Regions from separate parts of the Lysinibacillus sp. GW823-FHT02G10 genome, predicted to be linked through region 1. Evidence: riboswitches for the same ligand, from Rfam matches in the RefSeq annotation. Region 1 holds a riboswitch; the other holds the start of a gene.

What was found. Region 1 has a riboswitch for cobalamin ahead of AC1RFD_RS20340 (FecCD family ABC transporter permease). Riboswitches for the same ligand answer to the same signal wherever they lie in the genome.
Region 2: linked by a shared signal. The riboswitch ahead of AC1RFD_RS16105 (ABC transporter substrate-binding protein) and the one ahead of AC1RFD_RS20340 (FecCD family ABC transporter permease) in region 1 are both predicted to bind cobalamin.

The regions. Positions count from the first base shown of each region.
Region 1 is NZ_JBXAJI010000010.1:43,748-47,966, reverse strand. It holds gene AC1RFD_RS20355 (response regulator transcription factor) at 1-640, shown strand, start outside; gene AC1RFD_RS20350 (YdhK family protein) at 682-1,251, opposite strand; gene AC1RFD_RS20345 (biotin transporter BioY) at 1,355-1,951, opposite strand; cobalamin riboswitch at 2,105-2,291, shown strand; gene AC1RFD_RS20340 (FecCD family ABC transporter permease) at 2,438-3,484, shown strand; gene AC1RFD_RS20335 (heme ABC transporter ATP-binding protein) at 3,490-4,219, shown strand, end outside.
Region 2 is NZ_JBXAJI010000005.1:103,432-107,650, forward strand. It holds gene AC1RFD_RS16100 (FecCD family ABC transporter permease) at 1-928, opposite strand, end outside; gene AC1RFD_RS16105 (ABC transporter substrate-binding protein) at 925-1,893, opposite strand; cobalamin riboswitch at 2,031-2,213, opposite strand; gene AC1RFD_RS16110 (acyl-CoA dehydrogenase family protein) at 2,271-3,938, opposite strand; gene AC1RFD_RS16115 (class I adenylate-forming enzyme family protein) at 3,940-4,219, opposite strand, start outside.

The sequences.
Region 1 (4,219 bases):
GGAACCACTATTTAATTGTAGAGCAATGTCTTCTATACAAGAGGCATTGGATTTTTTAGAAGAAGAGCATGTGGATTTAGTTCTTTTGGATATAATGATGCCAGAGATGGATGGGTGGCAGGTTTGCCAGGAAATTAGGAAGTTTTGGGATGTTCCTATCATTATGCTTACTGCAAAAGGAGAACACGCTGATATTGTAAAAGGTTTAAATCTTGGTGCTGATGACTACGTTTTAAAGCCTTTTGATGAGGAAGAATTGTTAGCACGCATACATGCTGTATTAAGAAGAACGATATCTGAAGAAAAAGTGATTAACTTTGAAGGGCTTTGTTTAGATAGAGAGTCCTTTGAAGTATATTTTCAGCATAAGGCAATTCCATTAACACCAAAGGAATTTGCCATGCTCGCCCTATTTTTAGATTATCAAAATAGAGCATTTTCTAGAGAACACCTTATACATGCCGTTTGGGGATATGATGTAACGATTGAAGATCGTACCATTGATTCACATGTACGTAATTTACGAGAAAAATTAAGAAAAAGTGGTTTTCCGGCGGATGATTACTTGCAAACCGTTTGGGGCATCGGCTATAAATGGCATAAGTCTGCAAAGAGAAAGCAAATGGAACATAAAAGCTAGAAATTAACCTCTACCAGAATTGAAGGTAGAGGTTATTTCTATTATTTTGGACTAAGCTCTTCTTCTGTTACCCATTTATGATTTGTTACAGCTTCACCACTTGTAGTGGAAGTATAATCAACCATATATACAGTTGTTTGCACAGCCTCGTCAATAAGGACAGTCGCATTTTCCATACCTTCCATATGTGTTGCGTCCGTTTTTACTTCTGTTCCAGGAGCCAGTGGTGCTTCTTGTGGGTCAATTAATTCTTCATGAATTACCCACTTATGCTTTTCTATTCGCTTTCCACCAGTTGTAGGCTCATAGGAAATAACATAGGCAGTTGTAGTATAGGCACCTACTATTGTTGCTTCGGCCCCTTTCATACCTTCCATATGTCCATCTGTAATAATGGCTGTGCTTCCTATAGGAAATTTCGGATTTTCAGCTTTTTTTAACGTTACTGGTACTTCGCCAGAACTTGAATGGTTCATTGTAGAATGATCCATTTCTTCAGCAGCTTCATTAGAAGTGGACGCAGGATTTGTTTGATCCTCTGTACAAGCCGATAAACTAATTAGAGCGACTACTGATAATAGTCCGACTGACCATCTTTTATTGAATTTCATATGATATCCTCCTCACTATGTGCTCCTAATGTAGCAAATAAATGTGCAGAAACGATGGATATAACCTATGAAAAACATTTCTTTAGTCTGGCGGGGAGATATGCTATTGATTAGGCATGATCTTCAATGTTTTTTGTAATCTATGGGCGAAGATACCAGCAAAAATAGCTAAAATAATATCTTTTGGTAGTGGAGGAATCATCCAAAGCCAAGCGAGCTTATATGAAAAATTCTCTGGCGCACTTGCCCATAGCTTATAGGCAAAAAACATCCAATTTGTTCCTATCAAATAATTTATAGCCGTTGCTACCAAAGCAGCTACGATAAAACTTTTCTTTGTTCCGCTTCGTTCTACGATTAACCCCGCAACAAATGCCGCAAATATAAAAGTAATAATAAACCCAAAGGTAGGGCTTAAAATTTGGCCAATTCCACCCCCGAAACGAGCAAAGACAGGAGCTCCTGCCAATCCTACGCACATATAAATTGTGCAGGCAAGCGCACCTTTTCTACTACCAAGAATAAGCCCTGCTAAAATTGCAAAGAAGGTTTGAAGCGTAATGGGTACACCACCAACTACCATAAAAGGTGCAAAGGAAGTGATATTAGCACCCACCATCATTAACGTTGTAAATAATCCAATGTAGGTAATGTCAACAGTTCTTAACTTATGGTGACTATGTTGTGTAACAGTTGCCATGATTTCACCTCGTTTTATAAGTTATTACTGCTAGTGTAAAAAACGAATGTATTTGTGTCAACCTTATTATTTATATAAGTTAACTCAATTGCTGAATTAAATTGAAGTAGACTATCTATCTATAAAAATGTATGATAGAACCGTCACAATTTTATAACTTCAAATACTATTGGTGTGACATTTTGAATGTCACTTAAAAGGGAAGTCGGTGGAAGTCCGACGCTGTCCCGCAACTGTAACGAGGAATCCTATAATATGATTTGCCACTGTTTAAGAATGGGAAGGCAATTATAGGATAGTGAATCGAAGCCAGGAGACCTGCCATTTAGTAATACCTGTAATGCCCACGAGGATGCAAGCAATTACGGACAATAGCTGGATATTTTTCTGACTTTGTTTAATCTTGGGTATTTCTATGCGCATTTTCGCATGGGATACCTTTTTTTATTGCTTCATTCATCAATATTCAGTAGGAGTTTAAAACAGATGAATAAAAAATTTATGTTATTTTCCTTCGTACTTTTCATGGTATTAATTGTTTCAATGACCTTTGCTGTAATGGTTGGCTCAGTTTCAGTTACACCGTTATATGTATGGAAAGTTATTCTTTCTAAAATTCCTTTTATACAAAATTCGATCGAGCAAGATTGGAGTCGCTCTCAGGAAATCATCATCTGGCAAATAAGAGCACCTCGTGTTTTGCTAGCTGCGATAGTAGGAGCGGGGTTAGCTATTGCAGGGGCAGCCATTCAGGCACTAGTACGTAATTCTATTGCAGACCCGTATATTCTAGGGATTTCTTCAGGGGCAGCTGTCGGAGCTACTTCTGTGATTATTTTAGGAGCCTTTTCATTTTTAGGTATTTACGCTCTTTCAGTATCCGCATTCCTTGGTTCATTACTTGCCATTGCACTTGTCTTTTTCTTATCACGTGTTGGGGGACGTGTCTCTATTTTCCGCTTGCTATTGGCAGGCATGGCTGTGTCCTTTATCTTAACGGCTATCTCTAACTTTATTTTAATGATGTCAAAGCAAGAAGGGGCCTTAAAGGCTGTTATGTTTTGGATGCTAGGTAGTTTAGCTGGAGCCAAATGGAATAATATTGTGATTCCAGCTTTCGTATTTTTTATTGTATTTGGGCTACTGTGGCTACACTATCGCAATTTAAATTTATTATTACTAGGAGAAGAGGCGGCAGTGACATTAGGCGTTAATCTTCAGCAATTCCGCATTCAGTTAATACTACTAGTATCTCTATTAACAGGTGTGCTTGTCGCAGTTAGTGGTTCTATAGGATTTGTGGGTTTGATTATTCCCCATATTGTGCGTTTAATTGTGGGCTCAAACTATAAATACGTAATACCTATCAGTGCTTTAATAGGTGGAATATTCTTAGTGTGGGCAGATGCCTTTGCTCGAATTATTATTGCTCCTCAGGAAATGCCAATTGGTATTATTACAGCTTTTTGTGGAGGACCATTTTTCATTTGGCTTCTCCGTCGTAACAACTATTCTTTCGGTGAAGGAGATTAACTTCCATGACATTAGAAGCGAAACAAGTATCATTCTCCATTTACGATCAGCGTATACTGCATGATGTAAGCATTCAAATAAAAGAAAAGCAATTTGTTGGATTAATTGGTCCTAATGGGAGCGGAAAATCAACATTGTTAAAAAATATGTATCGTCTCCTAAAACCTGAAAGTGGATCGGTAGTATTAAATGAGCAAGATATATTAAAGCAATCAAGTAAAGCAATTGCGAAAAATTTGGCTGTTGTAAGCCAAGAGACACCCGTATTATTTGATTTCACTGTGCATGATTTAGTCAGTATGGGAAGAACCCCACATAAAAAGCTGTTAGAGCTTGATCAAGAGAAAGATTTTCAAATTGTTAAAGAGGCTCTTAGACAAACGGGCATATCGCATTTAGAGAAACGAGACTTTAGTTCGCTTTCTGGTGGCGAGAAAAAACGTGTCATGGTTGCAAGGGCACTCGCTCAACAAGCACAGATATTAATATTAGATGAGCCGACGAATCATTTAGATATTCAACATCAACTTCAACTTATGGATTTAATTCAGACTTTGCATTTAACCGTAGTAGCAGCTTTACATGATTTGAATATTGCTGCTATGTATTGCGATCAAATTTACGTTTTACAGCAAGGGCGAATAGTTTGTCATGGTACACCAGAGGAAGTACTTACGCCAACAGTGCTGCAAGATGTATTTGGTGTTTTTGCGGATATTCAAATACATCCAATGA
Region 2 (4,219 bases), on a different contig from region 1:
TAATAACACCAATTGGTAGCTCTCTTGGCACAATGATTGTTCGTGCTACTAAGTCGCAAATAATGAGTAATGTTGCACCATTGAAAAAAGATAATGGTAATAAGTGGCGATGATCAGAACCCCAAATCATCCTTGTCATATGCGGCACCACTAATCCTACAAAGCCAATTGTGCCAGAAACCGCTACAGCCGCTCCAGTTAACATGGAGCCACCTGCTAATATCAAATATTTACTGCGCTTTACATTAACACCTAAATGTTTTGCTCGCTCTTCACCATACAACAAGACATTTAATTCTCGTCTTTGTGTCCATAGCATAATTGAACCAACAATCACAAAAGGAATGATCATTTGGACATATGGCCAACCACGCATCGAAACAGAACCAAGTAGCCAGCCTATTACCTGACGTAATTCTTCACCAGATAAGGCAATCATTAATGAAATAAGGGAACCTAAAAAAGAACTAAAAATAACACCTGTTAATATCAACGTTTCCATTTTTAATGAGCGGTCTACGAGTCTAGCAAAGCTCATAACAACTACCATCGTAATGATAGCACCAATCATACTGAAGATTGGCAGCGCATACAAACCGACAACAGGTATAGAAATACTAAAAAAGATCGTTAAAACAGCACCAACAGAAGCCCCTGATGAAACCCCTAGTGTATATGGATCTGCTAATGGATTTTTTAATAAACCTTGGAAAGCTGCTCCAGCAATAGCTAGAGATGCGCCTACTAGTCCCGCTAATAACACGCGAGGCAAACGAATTTTCCAAAAGATATTGGCGGCTGTTTCATCAACCGCCTTATTCCACAATACTTCTAATGGAATATGAACCGAGCCTATCGCTACGCCACACCAGATGCTAATAAGAAGAAGCGTACATGTTAATGTATAGGCTAGTGCTATTTTTTTCACTTAAATACCTCAGGATAGATTGCTTTTGCTAATTCTTCTAGACCTTCAGCTAAACGTGGCCCTTGACGACTTGTCGTACTTTCATCTACCTGCACAATCGCATTATTTTTTACGGCATTAATCGTATCAAAGCCCGCACGTTTTGGTATTTTCGTTAAAATATCTGGTACATAATGATATGTCACCACGATGACATCTGGATTTTTTGCGATAATTTGTTCTGCATCAATTTTATACCAATTATCGCCATCTACAGCTACATTCTCTGCATTGATCATTTCAAGCATCGCGTTCATAAATGTACCATTGCCAGCTGTATAAATATCTGGCTCATCTGATGCTTCAACTAACACTTTTTTGGGTTCAACATCCTTGACTTTAGACAAAACTTCTTCTACTTTTGCCTTCATATTAGCGACAATTTTTTCTGCCTCTGGTAATTTCCCTGTAGCACGTCCAAGTTGCTCAATTGTTGTATATGTTTCATTAAAGTCTTGTGCATTTTTTACAACAAATACTTTCAAACCTGCTGATTCAAGCTGTGCAATAGCCTCTTCTGAAAGAGACATGCTAGATTCGTGTGAAAAAACGATATCTGGTTTTAAGGCAATAATTTTTTCAATATCGTATTCCATACCGCCAACCTTATCCTTCTCAGCTGCCTCTGGCGGATAATCGTCGTTGTCCGTAACACCAACTATTTCATCATTTAAACCTAGTCCAAAAAGGATTTCAGTATTACTTGGAATAAGTGAAACAATTTTCTCAGGAGGTGCTTCAAGTGTAATGTCCTTACCAAGGGCATCTGTTATCGTCATTGGGAATGTTGCTTCATCCACCTGTGCTGTTTCTTGCTGTGTTTGCTGCTCGTTAGATGGCTTGTTATCTTTTGCTTCCTGCCCACAAGCAGCTAGCAAGCCTACTGCTAAAAATGCTGATAATCCTATTTTCCAAAATTTCTTCATGTGAATCCTCCTTCGTTGATCCGTGCGACATTTCGCTTTATTCTACATCAAAATAAAACCCCTCATCTTTGATCGATGAGGGGGCAAAATCGCACCAAAAAAACTGATACAAAATCCACCACCCTATCCTCGTAGGTTGTCATGTCGTTATAAAGGCAGGTCTCCTGGCTAGTGCTACTTGCGATTTTTCAAGCCTTCCCGAAATCTTCAGTGGCATCATTTGAAAAAACTCACACTTACAGTGGCGGGACCGCATCGGAATTACACCGATTTCCCTTTTCACTTTACTTAAGTAAAGAACCTTTATAATATTCAGTTGATTTCATTATACATGAAAATGAAAAAAGTCGCCTCCATTCAAGACGACTCCCCGGCCATTATACAATTTCAGAAAAGTATTGGACTGTTTTCATTTGAGCACCCATTTCTCTTAATGACCATGTCTGTTCTAAATAAACGTCCGCTAGTTTTTCATATTTCCCACCAAATTTATGTGCCCACTCAACCGCTATGACACTTTCATAAAGGTGAGCCATTTTTTCCGCCATACCCTTAGATTCAAAAGTTTTCGTTGCCTCGTCTAAAGCGCTAAAAATTTGCAGTTTCACAGACATATTCGCCAATTGTTCTTTAACGATTTGTACTAGTGAGCTGTCAGCTAATTTGTCTAATCGTTCCTCCATCTCCTGTACAAACAGTTCATGAGCATGAAACTTATCTACTAAACGAATGAGTTCTAAGGCCAAAATATTAGCCGTACCCTCCCACACCGTTAACACTTGGGCGTCTCTTAATAAGCGGGGCGTTACAAAGTCTTCTATATAGCCATTACCTCCGTGTAATTCAATTGCCTCACTAGCATAATGAACAGCTTGCTCTGCTGTTTCCTTTTTCATAATGGCAATATATAAACGATTCATAATAAGATCTTGCTGAGTTCCCTGTCCACTTGTCACTTTATCGTATAATTGGATAAGATCAAAAACTGTCGCTACTTCCACGTGCAACTTAGCTGCAAATTTCCCTAAAGTATCCTGAATCATAGGGTACTGTGTTAAGGGCTTGCCAAATGCATGTCGATTGCTTACATAATGTTTTGCCTCTAAGAAGCCGCGACGCATAATACCAATTGAAGCGACTGCATTACAAATTCTAGAGAGATTTAGTGCTTCTAGCATATAATAAATCCCTTTATTTTGCTCCCCTACAACATAGGCAAGTGCACCATCAAATTCTACCTCACCAGAGGGAACTGCCCGAACGCCTAGCTTATCTTTCAGTCGGCGAATACGTAAATGATTTGTTGTTCCATCTTCTTTGCGCCAAGGAACTGCAAACAATGTTAAGCCTTTGGAACCTGCTGGCGCACCTTCTAGTCGTGCTAATACCATCGCTACACCACACATGCCCGCATTGGATGCAAAATATTTTTCACCATATAGACGATAAGCAGTGCCATCCTTTCTCGCCTCCACCACATTTGCACCTACGTCAGAGCCCCCTTGACGTTCTGTTAAAAAGGTCGCACCTTCATATAAATCTGTGTCACCTGTTGCACACACATGTGGTAAAAAACGCTGCTTTACCTCTTCATCTGCATAATGATCTAATAGATAGGCAGTTGCCATTGTCAATGTTACTGGACAATAAAAACCGGGCTCTGCATGTGATAGCAAATAACCTTGTGCAAAGCTATAAACATAATTCCCCTTGTGTCCTAGCTGCGGAATATGCTTGTGTACATAACCTACAATCCCAGTATTATATGTCTCTTCAATCGTTTTTTTATAGCCATCATTAACCCAAACCTCTGATATCTCTTCACCATAGGCATCATATCTTTGAAGGCGAGGCTCACCCTGTCGATCTGTATGCTTTGCCCTCGCATCAATATCACCTGCACATAGCTCACCAAAATCTGTTAACTCTCGTTGGGCATAGGATAAAAACTCTTTATCTAACATCATTTCCACTATTTTTTGAAGCGTGTCATCTTCAGTAAAAAAGTTCGTAGTACGCATTGCTTCTTGTTGTAATACTTTCATGCTATCTCACCTCTTGCCCCTTTAAATTTTGTTTTAATATTTTGCCTGATGCATTGCGTGGTAGCGCTTCTACTTTTTCAAAAATACGTGGTATTTTAAACTTTGCAAGATGCTCCTCTAAATAAGCTTTCAAAGCTTCCTCATGGATGTCTTGTTTAGCAGAATACACCGCCTTTACAGTTTCCCCCCATTGCGGATGTGGTACACCAATTACCGCAACCTCGAATATACCTTCAAAGCTCAATAAACAATCTTCAATTTCTTTCGGATAAATGTTGACA